Regions from separate parts of the Streptomyces sp. NPDC048650 genome, predicted to be linked through region 3. Evidence: riboswitches for the same ligand, from Rfam matches in the RefSeq annotation. Region 3 holds a riboswitch; each other region holds the start of a gene.
What was found. A riboswitch is a leader RNA that binds a small molecule or an ion and turns the genes downstream of it on or off. The one in region 3 is predicted to bind cobalamin.
Positions count from the first base shown of each region.

Region 1 (6,353 bases), on a different contig from region 3:
CCACCGGCTTGCCCAGCAGCACCACCTGGCTGCTGCGGTCGCTGCCCGGCTTGAGCAGTACGGGGTTCATCAGCGCGGTCGGCTCCACCCGCGCCGCGGCCGCCTGCATCGCCTGCGCCCGCCCGATCTCCGCCCCCTCGCGCGTCACGAAGGAGTTGAGCGACATGTTCTGCGCCTTGAACGGCGCCACGCGCACGCCCTGCCGGGCCAGCCAGCGGCAGATGCCCGCCGTCACCACGCTCTTGCCCGCGTCGGACGTCGTACCGGCCACCAGCAGACCACCGCCGAGGGCCGGAGCCGCTCCCGTCATGTGCCCGTTCACCGGGTCCTCCTCCTGAGCCGTGCGGCGCCGAACGCCAGCCGTCCCGCCACCGTCGCCGCCAGCGCCAGAGCGTTCACCCGCCGCGAGAGCCGCACCGCCCGTGCGATGTCGGCCACGTCCGGTGGCGGCGCCGCGCCGTTGAGCACCGGGCGGTGTTCCACCCGGCCGCCGTAGGTCAGGGTGCCGCCCAGCCGGACGCCGAGCGCGCCCGCGAACGAAGCCTCCACCGGGCCCGCGTTGGGGCTCGGGTGCGCACCACCGTCGGCCCGCCAGGCCCGCAGCGCACCGCGCCGGTCGGGGCCCGCGAGGACGGTCAGCGCGGCGGTCAGCCGGGAGCCGGGCCACCCGGCCACGTCGTCGAGGCGGGCCGAGGCCCAGCCGAACCGCCGGTAGCGCGGCGACCTGTGACCGACCATCGCGTCCAGGGTGTTCACGGCACGGAACGCCACCAGGCCGGGCACCGAGCCGAGCGCGCCCCACACCAGGGCGCCCACCACCGCGTCCGAGGTGTTCTCCGCGACCGACTCCACCACCGCGCGGGCCATCTGCGGGCCGTCCAGCGCCTGCGGATCGCGGCCGCACAGATGCGGCAGCCGCTCCCGCGCCACGTCCAGGTCGCCCGCCTCCAGCGCACCGCCGACCGCCCGCGCCTCCCGGCCGAGCGAGGTGCCGCCGAGCACCGCCCAGACGGTCGCGGCGGTCACCGCGGTCCGCGCCGGGAGGCTGCCGTGCACGGCGCGCTGCAGGAGTGCGGCACCGGCGGCCGCGCCGCCCGCGCACAACAGTGCGTGCGCCGCCCCGTATCCGCGGTGGTCGCGCCACAGTCGACGCTCGACGGCGCCCGCGGCCCGGCCGAAGGCGGCCACCGGATGGCCGCGCCGAGGGTCCGCCACGATCAGGTCACCGAGGAAGCCGAGGGCCGCGCCGCACGCGTAGGCCGCGTGTTCGCCGCGCATCGGATCAGGCCGCCGTCTGGCCTCGAAGGGACACGGCGACGGCAGGGCGCGGGCATCTCGAACGGCGGCCGGGCATGGTGATATGTCCTCACTCAGGGTCCGCGCCCTGGCTCGACGTGACGGCGACAAGAGTCTCCTGGCTCCCGGATCGGCGCTTCCCCCGGCCTTCCAGTCCGTACCCACCGACCCCTTCGGGCAGGCGCGCGACGGACCGTGACCTTCGCTGGAGGAACGCTCCCCGGTGACAGTGGCGGGACCGCGCCGGATTCGCACCGGACTTCCTCAGCTGTCGCCGAATGGCCCGGGCAGTCCACCACGCCCCGCGAATGCCCGTCAACTCACCCTTGACCTGCGACGCAGCCCTGTGGCAGGGGGTGTGGCGCGGGCCACAGGGTGTCCGGTGCGTCACCGACGGTTGCCCCTGGGCCCGGTCCCGCGCCACCATCTGGTGCACGGTGGGCGATGGGGCCCGCCGGAAGGGGGGCCGGGGGATGCCGGACAGCGCTGACCGAGACGAGATCCGCCAGGAGATCCGCATCAGGATCACAGGCACGCACAATCCGGAACAGGACGGTGCGGACCTGCGGGCGTGGCTGGAGCGGGAGCCGTGGCTGACCAGCCGTCGGCACGACTGGGCGCTGCGCCCGCGGCCGGCGGCCGAGGGCGCCGACGAGGCCGGCCCCGCCGACATGGCCGTCGGCGTGGACGACGTGATCCTCGTGGTCGTCGGCGCGGTCGCCGCGGAGATCACCAAGAGCCTGACCATCGCCCTGCAGGAGTGGCTGCGGCGGCGCAAGGAGGAGCGCTCCGCGGGCGAGGAACCCGCCGTCGTGGTCGGCGAGGGCGACGGTGCACTGCGCGAGCTCGGCGGCGCCGAGGGCGGCAGCACCGCCGGGGACTGAGCGGATGTCCGAATACGACGCGCGCGGCAAGACCAACCGGGCGCTGCTGATCTGTGTCGGCGACTACAAGAACCTCCGCCCGCTGCCCGCGGTGCGGGACAACGCCGAACAGCTCCGGCGCGTCCTTGCCGACCCCGGCACCGATCTGTTCACCGAGGACGAGGTCCGCGTCTGCAAGGCCCAGGAGCCGTGGGAGGTGGAGCAGGCGCTGGACGCCGTCACCGACGAGGCACGCGGCCTGCTGCTGGTGTACTTCTCCGGCCACGGCCGGGTCGGCCCGGACGGCGGCAATCTCCAGCTGATGGTCGGCGCCTCGAGGTCCCGGCTGCACAAGACCGTCTCCTGGCAGGACACGGTGCTGCCCTACCTGGACAACGCCCGTGCCGACCGGATCGTCGTCGTCCTGGAGTGCTGCTACGCCGGAAACGCCGGCGAAGCCGTCCACCGCTGCCGCAGACCCCTCTCGCTGCTGATGGCCGCGCAGCCCAACCGCCGGATCTTCAGCGGCGAGGAACCGGCCGGCGGCAGCGTCTTCACCCGCGCCGTGGTCGCGGTCCTCGAACGCGGCATACCCGGCAGGCGCTTCGTCGCCTTCGACGACCTCGTACAGGCGCTGCGCGAGGAACTCGCCGACGAGCGGACCCCGATGGGCGACGTCTGGGAGCCCCGCTCGGCGAAGCAGAACACCACCGACGACGTCGTCCTCTCCTTCGCCACTCCCGAGGTCCGGCCCCCGACCCCACTGCGGGTCCGCTTACGCCGCTGGCTCAACCCGGTGCTCCAGCACTGGATCCGCCTCCTGCTCACCCTGGCGATCGTCTTCGTGCCGGCCACCGCGGGCGTCGTCCTGCTGAACCTCCCCGGCGCCGCACCGCCCTGTCCGCCCGCCCTCGAACTGCGGCTGCTCACCGACCCCGAGGCCGAGGCGACCCTGCGCCGGGTCGCCTTCGACTACGAGATGTCCGCCGCCAACATCCGCCCCCTGTCCGGCGAGAGCGACTACCCCGACGGGTGCCGGCGCGCCCAGATCACCGTCTACTCCGCCGCCAAGGACCAGACAGACCAGGGCTTCGCCGCCGCCGACCGCTGGCAGGGCGAGGCGCGGGGCACCGGCCGGAGCGGGCCGGACGGCAAGGGCGTCGAGCCCCTCCACCGGCCGGGCCCGCAGCCCGACCTGTGGATCCCCGAGTCGACCGCCGACTACGACGAGGCCCGCCGCCTGATGCCGGCCGGCGGATCCCCCGCGACGCTGCGCAACACCGGCCCGGTCGCCTACACCCCGCTCGTCGTCGGCATTCCGTCGAAGAAGCGGCTGGACGACGTCGAACGGGCCGGCGCCCCCTGGCGGGACCTGCTCACCGGGGCCGACCGCGGGCACCTCGAACTCCTGCGGCCCAGCCCCGTCCTGTCCGGTACCGGCCTGCTGCACACCATCGGCCTCTACCTCGCCAACGACGGCTCCGCCATCGGCTCCTCGGGCACGCCCGGCCCCGACACCGCCCTCGCCGACCGCGCCGAGAGCCGGCTGTCCGCGCCGGGCAGCCAGTACGCGGGCAGCACCGAGCTCCTGTGCTCGCTGCGCCCCGGCGTGAACGGCATCGGCGGCGGCGGGGCCGGCCCGCAGGCCGCGGCCACCTCCGCGCCGCTGGTCTCCGAGAAGTCCCTCGCCGACTTCAACCTCGGCCGGGCCACCGGAAGTTGCCCGGCCCTGCCCGCCCCGCTCGGCCCCGGCAACCGCTACGCCGCCTACTACCCCAAGAACGTCCCGGCCCTCGATCACCCCCTGATCCGGGTCGACTGGCGCGGCGCCGCCGACGCCACCCCCCGGCAGGCCGCGGTCGGCCGCTTCGCCCGGTGGCTGCGCACCCCGGACGGCGGCCAGCGCACCCTCACCGCGCAGGGCTACCGCGGGGTGCCCGGAGAGGACGGCACGATGCCGCAGCCGCCCCGCGGCTCACCACTGCTGGACAGCCGCGCGGAGGTCGACCCCGACGCCGGGGTCACCCCCTTCACCGCCGACCCGGACCAGGTGTCGGAGGTCCTCGACGGCTACCACAAGGCGCAGAAGTCGAGCCAGGTGCTGATCCTGATGGACACCTCCACCTCGATGGCCGACGGCGGCAAACTGCCGATCGCCGTCGGCGCGGCGGGCCGGGCGCTGGAGATGGCCGGCGCCCACCACACCTACGGGCTGTGGACCTTCCCGGACCGCGCCCACCCCGACGACCCCGACGCGGTCCACCAGGCCGTACCGCTCGGCAGCGCCGACCCGGCCGAAGGCAAGGCGGCGCTGGCGCGGATCGCGGGCGGCGGGCTCGTCGACCACGGCGCCGCGATGGCGGAGGCGTTGACCGCCGCGGTACGCACGATGAAGCACGCCAAGGGCACCCACAACGCGATCGTGCTCATCCTCGACCAGGACGACGGCACCGGACCGCGGCGCGCGGCCGACGTCGAGAAGACACTCACCGGGCTGCTGAAGGGGGGACCCGACGTGCCGGTCCTGACGCTGGCGATGGGCCGCTCCGGCTGCGACACCTTCGCCCTGCAGGGGCTGACCGGGGCCTCCGGGGGCCGCTGCGTGCCCGAGGGGCCGGACGCCCCCGACCAACTCGCCGGCTTCGTCGCCTCCATCGGCACCGCCGCGAAGGGGGAGCGATGACCGCACCGCGCACCGCCCTGACCGCCGCCCTGGCCGGCCTGACCCTGCTGGTGGCCGCGAGCGGCTGCACCTCGGACGCCGGGCCCGCACCCGAGAAGGGCGCGATCGTCCTGGCCACCGGCAGCGACCTGAGCAGCTCCGGTGTCCGCCAGGACCTGATCCGCGCCTTCGAGAAGCGCACCGGCCGCACGGTGCGGATCGTCAAGCTCCCCGACACCGCCGACGGCCAGCGCAGCCAGCTGCTGGCGGCCGGCCAGTCCGGCAACGGCGGCTACGACGTGCTCAACATCGATGTGGCCTGGACGGCGGAGTTCGCCGAGGCCGGCGTGATCCGCCCGTGGGGCGCCGCCCTGGACGGAGACTTCCTCGACAGCGTGGTCAAGACGGTGCAGTACGACGGGGAGGTGTGGGGGGTCCCCTTCAACACCGATGCCGGGTTGCTCTACTACCGCAAGGACATCCTGCACGAGTTCGGCCACGACCGGCCCCCCGCCAACTGGGGCGACCTCAAGGACATCGCCGTCCAGGTCGCGGGGGCGTACAACCGCAGGACCGCCCGCGCTCCGGGGGGCGGCCGCAAGCCCCCCAGGCTGTACGGCATGGTCGCCCAGCTGCGCCCGTACGAAGGGCTGACCGTCAACACCCTGGAGTCCGCCTGGACCTACGGCGGCGATCCGGACGCCACCAGCTTCACCAAGGGCGAGCAGGTCGGCTCGCTCCAGCAGGGCGTCAACGACCTCAAGCTCCGGCTGGACTCGATCATGCCGCACGAGGCCACGACGATGGACGAGACCGAGAGCCGCCGCTGGTTCGCCGACGGCCGCGCGCTGTTCATGCGCAACTGGCCCGTCGAGTACACCTCGGTGGCCGAGAAGCTCACGCCCGGCGAGCAGTTCGACGTCGCCGAGCTGCCCGCCCGCCCCTCCGACGGCAAACGGATGTCCGTCCTGGGCGGGCAGAACCTCGCGATCTCCGCCCACAGCGCCCGGCCCGAGGGCGCCCGGGAACTCATCGAGGCGCTGACCGACCGGGGCAGCGAACGCTGCCTGCTGGAGCGGGGGTTCGCCGCGACCCGCGATTCCGCCTACCGGGCGGGGGCATCCGCCCCCGCCTGCCCGCTGCCGCCCGGGGACGCCGAGCGCGCCGAGCGGGGCGCCACCCGGCCGTCGGCACCGCGCCCCGGCCAGGAGCCGCCCTACACCAAGACCCTGTACGCGGCGCTCCGGGCGGCCGCCCCCCGGCCGCGCAGCGCCCACTACCAGACCTTCAGCAAGGTCGTGCAGATCCGGGTCTCCGAGTACCTCGACAGCCAGGACGGCACGGCCATCGCGGACGAACTGGCCAAGGAAGCGGACGAGGCGCTCAGCGGCCGGGGAGATCCCCGCGGTCGCTGAGCGCCCCTGCCGGTGTCGCCGGTGAGCGCCGTCGTCCGGCGCTCAGGCGGCGACGATCAGATAGATGCCGTACGTCACGGCCGCCGCGCACAGGGCGAAGGCGGCCATCGCCCCGGC
Region 1 is NZ_JBICVM010000020.1:60,223-66,575, forward strand. Features, by position in the region: gene ACGFML_RS35035 (cobyric acid synthase) at 1-310, opposite strand, end outside; gene ACGFML_RS35040 (cobalamin biosynthesis protein) at 319-1,278, opposite strand; cobalamin riboswitch at 1,408-1,563, opposite strand; gene ACGFML_RS35045 (hypothetical protein) at 1,770-2,180, shown strand; gene ACGFML_RS35050 (caspase family protein) at 2,185-4,842, shown strand; gene ACGFML_RS35055 (extracellular solute-binding protein) at 4,839-6,236, shown strand; gene ACGFML_RS35060 (hypothetical protein) at 6,279-6,353, opposite strand, start outside.
Region 1: it holds a riboswitch for cobalamin, as region 3 does, so the genes downstream of both, ACGFML_RS35040 (cobalamin biosynthesis protein) here and ACGFML_RS30180 (CoA-acylating methylmalonate-semialdehyde dehydrogenase) in region 3, are expected to answer to the same signal.

Region 2 (6,353 bases), on a different contig from region 3:
AATGGCGCCGCAAGGGCGTCGAGATCCCGGCGCTGGGCGGCGACCGGATCCATCCGCACTACGGCGTCTTCTCCCCCGCCCGCGGGGAATACGTCGACCTGGTGGCCGAGGCGCCGCTGCCCGGCCGGGAGCTGGCGTTCGACATCGGCACCGGTACGGGCGTGCTGGCCGCGGTGCTGGCACGGCGCGGCGTGCGCCGGATCGTGGCCACCGACCAGGACCCTCGCGCGCTGGCGTGTGCCCGCGAGAACACCGAACGGCTGGGCGTCGCCGGCCAGGTGGAGGTGGTCGAGGCCGACCTCTTCCCGGCCGACCGCGCCCCGCTGGTCGTCTGCAATCCTCCCTGGGTGCCCGCCAAGCCGACGTCCCCGGTGGAGCGCGCGGTGTACGACCCGGGCAACCGGATGCTGCACGGCTTCCTGGGCGGCCTGGCCGCGCATCTGGAACCGGGCGGTGAAGGCTGGCTGATCCTCTCCGACCTGGCCGAACACCTCGGACTGCGGCCGCACGACGAGCTGCTGGACGCCTTTGCCCGGGGCGGCCTCACGGTCCTGGACCGGCTCGACATCACGCCCCGGCACCCCCGCGCCCGCGATGCCTCCGACCCGCTCCATGTGGCGCGCGCGGCCGAGGTCACGTCCCTGTGGCGGCTGGGCGCCGCCGGCTGACACCGCGGCGCCGCGACCGGCGGTCACCGGTGGCCGGCCGCGGCGCTCCCGAACCCCGCTCTCCCGTCCTGGCGTTGCTCCGCGTACGGCTTCCGGACAGCCCGGTGCGGGGCGGCCGATGGGTCGCCCGGTGTGCGGCCACCGTCGTCCGGCGGCCGATCGGGCACGATGGACCCATCATGGATCCCCAGGACCTGCTGTCCCGCGCCCGCCGGCTCGCCGCCTCCGCGCACCCCGGCCGCCGCCGTCTGCTCGGCATCGCCGGGCCGCCCGGCGCGGGTAAGTCCACCCTCGCCGCGCATCTGGTGGCGGAGCTGGACGGCGAGGCCGTGCTCGTCCCGATGGACGGCTTCCATCTCGCCGGGGCGGAGCTGCGCCGCCTGGGCCGAACCGGGCGCAAGGGCGCACCGGACACCTTCGACGCCGCCGGTTACGCGGCCCTGCTGGCCCGCCTGCGCTCCCCGGAGCCGGACTCCGCCGTCTACGCCCCGGCCTTCGACCGCCGTCTGGAGGAGCCCGTCGCCGGGAGCATCCCCGTGGCGCCGCACATCCCGTTGGTGGTCACCGAGGGCAACTACCTTCTTCTCGACTCCGCGCCGTGGGCCCCCGTCCGCGCGCTGCTCGACGAGGTCTGGTACGTCGACCTGGGCACCCCGGAACGGGTGCGGCGGTTGGTCGACCGGCACGCGCGCTTCGGCCGCCCGCGCGACGACGCCGAACGCTTCGTCCGCACCTCGGACGAGGCCAACGCCCGTACCGTGGCGGCCGGCCGGGACCGCGCCGATCTCGTCGTCACCTTCGCCCCCGGCGAAGCGCCCCCGGCCCGGGGCGACTAGGGCCCGGGGCGACCAGGGCCCGTCCGACGGGTTGCTCGCAGCCCTTGTGGGAGCGGGGTGGCACTCACCGCCCGGTGACCGGTTACCGTCTGCCGTCTGCCGTCTGCCGTCTGCCCCGAGGCGGACAGCTCGGGGAGGGCGCACACCGCATGTTCGGAGAGCCAGGGCCGGCCGGGCAGGTCTTACTTGTGGGCGCTGATCACACCGCCGGCGCTCAGCACGATGTACACGCCGTTGGCGTCGACCCCGACGTCGTGCCCCTTCGTCTCCAACGTGGCGGCCACGCCCTCGAAGCCGGTGATCTGCGCGCGGTAGCGCAGCTCGCCGACCTTCGTGACCTTGGCCTTCCAGCCGCCCGCGAGCGTGAAGGTGCCCGGTCCCTGGTGCTCGCCGCCCATCCAGGAATGGATTTCGCCGCCCATCGTGAGCACGACGTACATACCGTTGGCGTCGAGCCCGGCGTCGGCGTCCTGCCCCGTCGTCTCCATCGTGGCCACGACCGAACCCTCGCTGACGATCTCGGCGCGGTAGCGCTGGGAGCCGAGGTCGTAGATCTTGGCCGTGCTGCCGTCCACCAGCTTCTGGGTGCGCACCGGGGATCCCGTATTCGCCTTGGCGGCATTCGTGCTGCCCGACTGCTTGCCCGCGGCGCCCGGCTTGGTGCCGGTCTTGGCATCGGAGCCCGCCTTGCCATCGGAGTCCTGCACTCCGGCGGAGGAGCCGGCGCCGCTGGACTCGGCGGCGGCCTTGCCCGATTCCGCGTGGGCCGCGGGCTTGGTACCGGTGGCGTCCGAGCCGGAGCAGGCGGTCAGGGTGAGGCCGGCGGCTGCGGTCAGAACCGCGGCGGCCATGCGCAGGGTGCGGCGACGGGCGGTGCGGGCAGTGGTGCTGGAGCTCATTGCGGGTCCCCCAGGGCGGTCCGTGTCGTTGTCTTCTCGGTACGTCACCCACTCTGACCGGGGCCGCTGTTGCCGGGCTGCCGCTCCGCTAACGTCCGGCTAACACGGACGTGAGGAGGGGGAGGAAGCCACGCGACCCGTCGGACACGTCTGGGCCCTGTCGGGTGGATCAGCGCACAGCGTCAGACGGACGACGGGAGTCTGCGGACACGTCCGAGGAATCGGTCAGCAGACCCACGACGGACAACGCGCCCCACCCCAGCGACACCGCCACCGCCTTCGCTTTCCGCTCGCGCCCCGGCAGGGTGGCGGCGAGCAGCACGGCGTCGCCGAAGTCCGCGGCGATGCGCACACAGGCCGCCGTGCGCAGCGACGGCCCCGCGGGAGCCAGCACCATCGCGAGTCCACTCGCCGCGTCGCGCCAGCCGAGCGGGCGCAACGCCGTCCGGGTCTCCCGCGCGGTGCGCCCCTCGTCGTCGACGAGCCCCGAGGGCCGGGCCAACAGGCCCGGCAGCGCCGTCACCGCCAGGCCGTACACCGCGGTGGCCGCTCCCACCGCGCGCAGCAAACGCACCGTCATCCGCCGCCCGCCTCCTTCCTCGTCGCCCCCGTCACCTCACCAACAGCCTTCCGCACGGACACCCTTCCCAAACGACATCTCCAGTGTCATCATGACATCATGAGTGTCGTTGAGTCGGGCGCCGGCGACGAGTCGGCCCCCACCGAAGAGCTGCTGTACGACGTCATACGGCGCCTGTGGCCCCTGCACCGCACGATCGTGCGCGCGGTGGAGCGGGAGCTGGAGGGCACGGGCATGACCGCCGGCGAGCACGCGCTGCTCGACGCGCTGCGCAGCCAAGGCCCGCGGACGGTGCCGCAGTTGGCCCGCTCACTGGGCCTCGACCGACAACCGGTACAGCGCTGGGTGAACCACGCTTCGGAGCTGGGCCTGGTCGTGACGGCACCCAACCCCGCACACCGCCGCTCCTCGCTGATCCGACTCACCGCCGAGGGCGGTGAGGTGATGCGCGGAATCCAGGAGTCCGAGGCCGGCGAACTCCGCCGCGGACTGACCGACCTGTCCGCGGACGACATCTCGACGACGCTGCGCGTACTCGACCGACTCGGCGAGGAATTCCGGCACCTGGCGGACGGCTCGCACGTTGCCCCAGAGGATCTCGACAACAAGGACAACCAACCCGAATAACCCCACCGGCCCACGCCGGGGACGGCCCGCTCCCCGTCCCCGCCCACACAAGGAAGTGCACGCAGCATGACCCACCCGTACAGCGCCTGGACCGAACTCGACAACGGCACCGTGCCGGTCAGGGATGGCGAGCTGTTCTACGAGACGGCCGGCGAGGGCCCGGCGGTGGTGCTGCTGCACGGCGGTGTGCTCGACCAGCGCATGTGGGACGAGCAGTTCTCCTGGCTGGTGGGCTCCGGCCACCGCGTGATCCGGTACGACTCCCGCGGCCACGGCCTGTCCTCCACCGTGGCCGGGGACTGGGCCAACCACGACGATCTCTGCGCCCTCCTCGACGCCCTGGATGTGCCGAGCGCCGTCCTCGTCGGCCTTTCGCACGGCGCCCGGGTGGCCCTCGACACCGCCGTCGCCCACCCCGAGCGGGTCGGCGCCCTGGCGCTCGCCTCCCCCGGGATCAGCGGCCGCGCCTTCACCGACCCGTTCATCCTGGAGCACATCGGCGCACAGGTGGCGGCGATCGGCGCACCGGACGGCATGGAGCGGTATGTCGAGCACTTCCTGCGGATGTGGGTGGACGGCCCGCACCGCGGACCGTCCGATGTCCATCCCGGGCTGCGCGAGCGGATGCGCGCCTCGGCCGCGGCGACGGTCGAGGTCCACGCCGACGGCATGGGTGCCGGTATGCCGGTCGAAGTCGGCGCCGCCGGCCGGCTGTCCGAGATACGGGTGCCGACGATCGTGTTCGACGGTGACCTCGACAGCACGGACATCGCCGCCAACGCCCACGCGATCACCCTCGCCGTCCCCGGCGCCCGCCGGATCCGGATACCGGCCGCCGCCCACATGGTCAACCTGGAGAACACCGTGCTCTTCGACCGCGAACTGCGGGCCTTCCTGTCGGCCTTGCCGCGCTGAGGGTCCGGCCGCCAAGGGGCCGTCGGTGACGTTCGGGGTCGGCGGTTAGAGTGGCTGTGCCGTGGTGTTCGGGAAGACCGGTGACGGACCTTGTGGTCCCAGACCGGAGCGGCCCTCGCCACTGTGATCGGGAAGTCTCCGTTCCTTCCGTACGCGCGTGAGCGCATACGGCGCCACTGACCGCAGCCCGCGGCCGGGAAGGCGGGAGCGGATGCGTGCACCCGTAAGCCAGGAGACCGGCCACGGCATCTCACGAACTGATCCACGAGGTGCTGGAGCGTGACCGACGGATGGCCCTGTCCACCGATACCCCGACGACCCCTGCCCCCGCCGCGTTCCGCTGGCGCCGGCAGGACACCGTCCGCACGGCGGGCCTGATCGCCGTCATAGCCGGGCTGCACGTCGTCGCCTTCGGCGTGCTCTTCCTTCTCGTGGTCCCGCACCGCTACACCGTGGGGAGCCAGGTCTTCGGCGTGGGGCTCGGCATCACCGCCTACACCCTCGGCATGCGGCACGCCTTCGACGCGGACCACATCGCGGCCATCGACAACACCACCCGCAAGCTGATGGCCGACGGCAAGCGGCCGGTCTCGGTGGGCTTCTGGTTCGCCCTCGGCCACTCCAGCGTGGTCGTCGCGATGGCCGCCCTGGTCGCGGGCGGCGCCCAGCTCGCGGGCACCCTGCTCAACGATCGGTCCCGCACCCACCAGATCCTGGGCACCGTGGGCACCACGGTGTCCGGAAGCTTCCTCTACCTCATCGCCGCCCTCAACCTCATCGCGCTGGCCGGGATCTGGCGGGTCTTCCGCGGTCTGCGCGAGGGCCGCTTCGACGAGGCCGAGCTGGAGCAGCGGCTCGATTCGCGCGGCTTCATGAATCGCGTCCTGGGCCGGTTCACCCGCTCCATCTCCCGCCCGGGCCAGATGTTCCCGCTGGGCTTCCTCTTCGGGCTCGGGTTCGACACGGCGACCGAGGTCACGCTGATGGTGATGGCGGGCAGCGGCGCCGCGGCCGGTCTGCCCTGGTACGCCGTGCTGTGCCTGCCGCTGCTGTTCGCCGCCGGAATGAGCCTCTTCGACACCCTGGACGGCACCTTCATGAACTTCGCCTACCAGTGGGCGTTCTCCAACCCGGTGCGCAAGGTCTACTACAACCTCACCATCACCGGCCTGTCCATCGCCGTCGCCTTCCTCATCGGCACGATCGAGCTGGTCACCGTCCTGCACGACAAACTCGGCCTCAACGACGCGGTGACCGGCTGGATTTCCGGCCTCGACCTCGACAACGTCGGCTTCATCATCGTCGGCCTGTTCGTGCTGGTGTGGGCGGCGGCACTGGCGTACTGGCGGCTGGCCGGGGTCGAGAAGCGCTGGGCAACGCGGGCAACGTCGGGCTCCTGACCCCCGGGCAACGCCCGGGCGGCGTCGGGCTCCTGACGCCCGGCCGGTGAACCGGCACACAGGGCCCGTCCACCGCTTCTGCCGTACCGCCCGTCAGGTGGCCGAGCCGGCGGCCGCACCGGTCATCAGGTCGGGCCCCCAGCGCTCGAGCTCCGCCGCGAGATCGAGCGGCCGCAGCCGGTGCGTCTCGTCCGGGCCCGGCCAATCCTCCCGCGGCACCCGCCACATCACCTCGAACTCGTTGCCGTCCGGGTCCTTGGCGTACAGGGACTTGGAGACGAGGTGGTCCGTGGCACCTACCAGGGCGCCGCGGGCCGCGAGCCGGGCCTCGGTCGCGGCGAGTTCGCCGAGCGTGCCGACCTCCCACGCCAGGTGGTAGAGCCCGGCCCGGCCCGACTCCGGACCCGGTGCGTCAGCGCCCACCGCGA
Region 2 is NZ_JBICVM010000003.1:651,120-657,472, reverse strand. Features, by position in the region: gene ACGFML_RS12290 (methyltransferase) at 1-668, shown strand, start outside; gene ACGFML_RS12285 (nucleoside/nucleotide kinase family protein) at 848-1,504, shown strand; gene ACGFML_RS12280 (hypothetical protein) at 1,687-2,403, opposite strand; gene ACGFML_RS12275 (hypothetical protein) at 2,573-2,983, opposite strand; gene ACGFML_RS12270 (MarR family winged helix-turn-helix transcriptional regulator) at 3,083-3,610, shown strand; gene ACGFML_RS12265 (alpha/beta fold hydrolase) at 3,677-4,525, shown strand; cobalamin riboswitch at 4,571-4,785, shown strand; gene ACGFML_RS12260 (HoxN/HupN/NixA family nickel/cobalt transporter) at 4,816-5,925, shown strand; gene ACGFML_RS12255 (VOC family protein) at 6,019-6,353, opposite strand, start outside.
Region 2: it holds a riboswitch for cobalamin, as region 3 does, so the genes downstream of both, ACGFML_RS12260 (HoxN/HupN/NixA family nickel/cobalt transporter) here and ACGFML_RS30180 (CoA-acylating methylmalonate-semialdehyde dehydrogenase) in region 3, are expected to answer to the same signal.

Region 3 (6,353 bases):
TCCACGTCGCTGACCTCGGCCAGAGTGCCCGGGGACCACTGCGGGGCACGGTCCTTGTCGATGACCTGGGCACGGATGCCCTCGGTCAGGTCGTGCGAGGACAAGGCGGCGCAGGAGGTGCGGTACTCCTGTTCCAGTACGTGTTCCAGGGGCCCGAGCCGCCGGGCCCGTCGCAGCGCGGCGAGCGTGACCTTGAGCGCGGTGGGCGACTTGGTGGCCAGGGTCTCGGCGGCCCGTGCAGCCTCGGGATCGGGGTGGGCGCGCAGGCGGGCCATGATCTCTTCCACCGTGCCGGAGCGGTAGCAGGAGTCGATCCAGGCCCGATGACCTTCGAGTTCGCCCGGCGGTGGTTGCCGCACGTGGCGTTCCAGCGCGTCCCAGACCACGGTGGTGGTGAGGTCGGCGAGCAGCCGGGGCAGGCGGTCGGAGGGGACGAAGTGGTCGGCGAGGCCGCACAGCAGGGCGTCGGCGGCACCGACCGGGGTGCCGGTGAGCGCCAGGTGCGTGCCGAGCTCACCGGGTGCGAGGCCCAGCAGGTAGGTGCCGCCGACGTCGGGGACGAAGCCGATGCCGGTCTCGGGCATGGCGATCCGGGAGCGTTCGGTGACGATGCGGACGCTGCCGTGCGCGGAGACGCCGACGCCGCCGCCCATCACGATGCCGTCCATGACGGCGACATAGGGCTTCGGGTAGCGCGCGATCCGGGCGTTGAGCCGGTACTCGTCCCGCCAGAACGCCGCCGATGCGCTTCCTCCGGCGCGCGCGTCCTCGTAGATGGAGCGGATGTCGCCGCCCGCGCACAGACCGCGCTCGCCGGCGCCCGTGATGACCACGGTCTCGACGGTGGGGTCGTGCTCCCAGTGGGCCAGTGCCTGATCGATCCGCTCGACCATGGGGGCGGTGAGGGCGTTGAGGGCGCGGGGCCGGTTGAGTGTGATGCGGGCGGCGAGGCCCTCGGCGGTCAGCACGACCGGCTCGTCGGGGCCGGTCACCGCAGGGCCTCCGTCATGCCGCGGGCCACGATGACGCGCATGATCTCGTTGGTTCCTTCCAGGATCTGATGTACCCGCAGGTCGCGAACGATCTTCTCGATGCCGTACTCGCTCAGGTAGCCGTAGCCGCCGTGCAGTTGCAGCGCACGGTCGGCGACGGAGTAGCCGGTGTCGGTGGCGAACCGCTTGGCCATCGCGCACAGCTGCGGGGCCTGGCGGTCGCCACGGTCCAGGGCCTGCGCGGCCTGGTGGACCAGGGCGCGGGCCGCCGCGAGTTCGGTCGCCATGTCGGCGAGCCGGAACTGCAGTGCCTGGGCGTCGAGCAGCCGGGCCCCGAACGCCTCGCGGTCGGCGAGGTGGACGAGACTCCCGTCCAGGGCGGCGCGGGCGCCGCCGAGGGAGCAGGCGGCGATGCCGAGGCGGCCGCCGTTCAGCCCGTTCATGGCGATGCGGAAGCCGTCGCCCTCCCGGCCCAGCAGACGGTCCGCGGGCAGCCGCACCCCGTCGAGGATCACCTGGCGGGTGGGCTGGGCGTTCCAGCCCATCTTCTTCTCGTTCGGCCCGAAGGACAGCCCGGGGTCGTCCTTGTCGACGAGGAAGGCGGAGATACCGCGGGGGCCGTTGCCACTGGTGCGTGCCATGACGACGTACACCTGGGACACTCCGGCGCCCGAGATGAACTGCTTGACGCCGGTGAGGAGATAACCGTCGCCGTCGCGTACGGCGCGGGTGCGCAGGGCCGCGGCGTCCGAGCCGGCGCCCGGCTCGGTCAGGCAGTAGCTGCCCAGGTCCTCCATGGCGCACAGGCGCGGCAGCCATCGTTCGCGCTGAACCGGGTTTCCGTAGTGGTCGATCATCCAGGCGACCATGTTGTGGATGGAGACGAACCCGGCGATGGACGGGCAGCCGGAGGCCAGCGTCTCGAAGACCAGGACGCCGTCGGCGCGGCTGAGTCCGCTGCCGCCGGCCCGCTCCCGCACGTAGACGCCACCGAGCCCGATGCCCGCGGCCTTGCGCAGCACGTCCACGGGGAAGTGCTTGTCCTGGTCCCACCGCACGGCGTGCGGGGTCAGCTGGTCCTGGGTGAAGTCGAGAGTGGCCTCGACGAGGGCGAGTTGGTCGTCGGTGAGCATGGTGGTGGTCATGGCGCTCACTTCATGGTCGGGAGGGTGAAGCTCGCGCCCTCCTTGGCCCCGGAGGGCCAGCGCGAGGTGACGGTCTTGGTGCGCGTGTAGAAGCGGATCGCGTCCGGTCCGTGCTGGTTGAGGTCGCCGAATCCGGAGCGCTTCCAGCCGCCGAAGGTGTGGTAGGCGACCGGGACCGGGATGGGCACGTTCACGCCGACCATGCCGGTGTTCACCCGGCGGGTGAAGTCGCGGGCGGTGTCGCCGTCACGGGTGAAGATCGCCACGCCGTTGCCGTACGGGTGCTCACTGGGCAGGCGCACGGCCTCCTCGTAGTCGGCGGCGCGCACCACGCACAGGACGGGGCCGAAGATCTCTTCCCGGTGGACGCGCATCTGCGGGGTGACGCGGTCGAAGAGCGAGGGGCCGGCGAAGAAGCCGTTCTCGTGTCCGGCGAGGGTGAAGCCGCGTCCGTCCACGACCAGTTCGGCGCCCTCGTTGACGCCGATGTCGACGTAGCGGCGTACCCGGTCGAGGGCGTCTCGGCCGACCAGGGGCCCGAAGTCGGCATCTGGGTCGTCGGAACGGCCGATGTGCAGCTGCCCGATGCGCTCCTTCAGGCGCTCCACCAGGGCGTCGGCGGTCCGCTCGCCGACCGGGACGGCCACGGAGATCGCCATGCAGCGCTCCCCCGCCGAGCCGTAGCCCGCGCCGATCAGTGCGTCGACTGCCTGGTCGAGGTCGGCGTCCGGCATCACGATCAGGTGGTTCTTGGCGCCGCCGAAGCACTGGGCGCGCTTGCCGTGCGCGGCCGCGGTGGCGTAGATGTGCGCGGCGATCGGGGTCGAGCCGACGAAGCCGAGCGCGCCGACCCGCGGGTCCGTCAGCAGCGTGTCGACCGCTTCCTTCCCCCCGTTGACGACGTTGAGGACGCCCGGTGGGAGGCCGGCCTCCAGGAACAGCTCGGCGAGCCGGAGCGGTACGGAGGGATCGCGCTCGGAGGGCTTGAGGATGAAGGAGTTGCCGCAGGCCAGCGCGGGCGCGGCCTTCCACAGCGGGATCATCGCGGGGAAGTTGAACGGGGTGATGCCGGCGGTGACGCCGATGGGGGCGCGCAGGGAGTGCACATCGATTCCGGTGCCGGCGTTGTCGGTGAACTCGCCCTTGAGCAGATGCGGGATGCCGGCGGCGAATTCGACGACCTCCAGACCGCGTTGCAGGTCTCCGTGCGCGTCGGCGACCGTCTTGCCATGTTCGGAGGACAGCAGGCGGGCCAGCGACTCCCGCTCCCCTTCGACCAGTTGGAGGAACTTCAGCAGCACCCGGGCGCGGCGCTGCGGGTTCCACGCGCCCCATTCGTGCTGGGCCTGTGCGGCGTCGGCGATCGCCGCCTCGGTCTCGGCGCGGTCGGCGAGCGGGACGCGGGCCTGTACCTCGCCGGTGTTGGGGTCGTACACGTCGCCGTACGTCCCCGAGGTGCCCGGGGTGTGCTTGCCGCCGATGAAATGTGCCAGTTCACGGACCATGAAAGCCTGCTCTCCGTCAGGTGAGATCCGGGGATGGCGCGCCGGCCCGACACGGACGCCGGGTGGCGTGCATGCGGGGGCAGCGCGAGAAGCGCAGGGCTGGGCGACCGTCAGGTGTCAGTGATCGGTACCCGCCGGGTTCGCCGGCCAGGGGCGTAGGTGCGCACCGGTGCCATGCGTGTCTGCTCCATCCTCGTGGACAACACGGAACACCCCGCGGCCGGTATCCTGACTCCCGGATCAGCACACGCTCCCCGGCCTTCCCGACGGACTTCTCCGTCAGTGGCCGGTCTCTTTCGGGGAGCGCATTCCCCGGTCACAGTGGCGGGACCGCGCCGGAATCGCACCGGCTTCCCTGCACCGCGGGCCTTGCCCCCGAACATATAGTTGGACGTCCTAGTAAGTCCACCCCGCCACGGGCGGCGCGACCGCACATCGCGCTTCCGGACACCGGAGACCGCCGCCCGTACCCGGCCTCTGCACGCGCGTTCAGGCGTCCGGTTCCGCGACGGGGTACGGCACGAACGTGCTGCTGTTCTCGTCCACCGCGAGCCGGCGGTCCAGCGGTGGTACCGCCCGCTGCGGACAGTCGATGCGTTCGCAGATGCGGCAGCCCATGCCGATCGGGGTGGCCGCCGCGGCGTTGCCGAGGTCCAGGCCGTCCGAGTAGACGAGCCGGGAGGCGTGTCGGACCTCGCAGCCGAGGCCGATGGCAAAGGTCTTGCCGGGCTCACCCCAGCCGCCGCGGTGCCGGGTGATCGCGCGCGCGGTCCACAGGTAGCGCTGCCCGTCCGGCATCCCGGCGATCTGCACATGGATCCGGCCGGGGGTGGCGAACGCCTCATAGACGTTCCACAGCGGACAGGTGCCGCCCGCCCGGGAGAAGTGGAAGCCGGTCGCCGACTGCCGTTTGGACATGTTGCCCGCGCGGTCCACCCGGACGAACGAGAACGGCACACCCCGCAGTCGCGGGCGCTGGAGGGTGCTCAGGCGGTGACAGACCGTCTCGTATCCAAGGCCGAACTGGTCGGTGAGCCGTTCGATGTCGTAGCGCGCCTCCTCGGCCGTCGCGTGGAAGCGGCGATAGGGGAGGATCAGCGCGGCCGCGAAGTAGTTGGCGATGCCGATGCGGGCCAGCGACCAGGCGTCCGAGTCCGGGGGAAAGTCCTCCGAGGCGAGGCGGGACAGCTCGTCGTCGCATTCGAGGAACGCCAGCTGCGTGGCCATCCGGAACGCCTGCTGACCGGGGCGCAGCCGGCCCGACAGGCTCAGGACGCGGCGGGCGTCGTCGTAGTGATGCAGAACGCGCGAGTCCGCCGCCGAGACCTGCACGCCGTGGCGTTCCGCCAGCCGGGCGGTCAGAACGCGTACGACCTCACCGGGGCGGATACCGATCTCGGTGGCGAGTTCCTCGGCGGCGAGATCGGTGTCGTGGAGGTAGTTCCGGCGGCGGTAGAAGAATTCACGGATCTCCTCGTGGGCGGAGCGCGGCAGTGCGGAAACGGTCTGCCCCCTTCCTTCCGCGGCTTCGGCCAGGCGCTCGGCGAGTTGGTGGTTGCGGCGGCCGAGGTCGACCAGCAATCCGGCCACGGCCGGGATACGGGAGGCGAGTTCCGCGATGTCGGCGGGCGAGACCCGGTCGGCGGTGATCTCGTTGGCGAGAGCGTCGCGCAGATCGGCGACCAGCCGGGTGGTGTCGCGCTCGGAGAAGAACCCCGCATCGACGCCGAACACCTCGGTGAGGCGGAGCAGGACCGGGACGGTCAGCGGACGCGAGTCGTGTTCCATCTGGTTCAAGTAGCTGGGCGAGATCTCCAGCATGCGTGCCAGGGCGGCCTGGCTCAGGCGCCGGTCCTCGCGAAGCCGGCGCAGGCGCGCTCCGGCATAGGTCTTGCTCACGGCGATCGTCGCCCCTCTCCGCAGATGACTCGCCTGGATCCTATGCGCAGCAGCACTGCATCGAACCTTTGCAAGGTTGGCAAAAGCAGGCGAGAAGATACGCAAAACGTGGCACACATCCATGGTTGTTGGCACTCAGTGCCGGTGTCAAAGTCTGAGTACGGCCCGCCGGAACCGGCGACCGGAGCGGAACACCGGGCACGATTCACGCCCTGATGTCGGAGATCCCGGCCGTTCCCGAAGGAAGTCCGCGCAACATTGCTCACCATTGATCGCGCAGGGACCTCCGGCGGGCCGCACTCGATACGGCACCCAGTGCCATATTCGCACCTTTGACGAGACACAGGCAGACCCGGGAGACGGTCATGGCACAGGCAAGCACGACGACGGCCACAGAGCTCGCGCAGCGGTGGGCGACCGACCCGCGCTGGAAGGGCATCGAGCGCACCTACACGGCCGAGGACGTGGTGCGGCTGTCGGGCAGCGTGCGTGAGGAGCACACCCTCGCCAGGCGCGGCGCCGAGCGGCTGTGGCAGCAGCTGCACGAGCAGGACTACATCCATGCCCTCGGCGCGCTGACCGGCGGTCAGGCGGTGCAGCAGGTCAAGGCCGGACTGCAGGCCATCTACCTCTCCGGCTGGCAGGTCGCGGCCGACGCGAACCAGGCCGGGCACACCTACCCCGACCAGAGCCTGTACCCCGCCAACTCCGTTCCGCAGGTGGTCCGTCGGATCAACAACGCGCTGCTGCGCGCCGATCAGATCGCCACCGCCGAGGGCGGCGACGCCACGGACTGGCTCGCGCCGATCGTC
Region 3 is NZ_JBICVM010000013.1:138,330-144,682, forward strand. Features, by position in the region: gene ACGFML_RS30170 (enoyl-CoA hydratase/isomerase family protein) at 1-992, opposite strand, end outside; gene ACGFML_RS30175 (acyl-CoA dehydrogenase family protein) at 989-2,137, opposite strand; gene ACGFML_RS30180 (CoA-acylating methylmalonate-semialdehyde dehydrogenase) at 2,143-3,642, opposite strand; cobalamin riboswitch at 3,843-4,029, opposite strand; gene ACGFML_RS30185 (short-chain fatty acyl-CoA regulator family protein) at 4,132-5,541, opposite strand; gene aceA (isocitrate lyase) at 5,907-6,353, shown strand, end outside.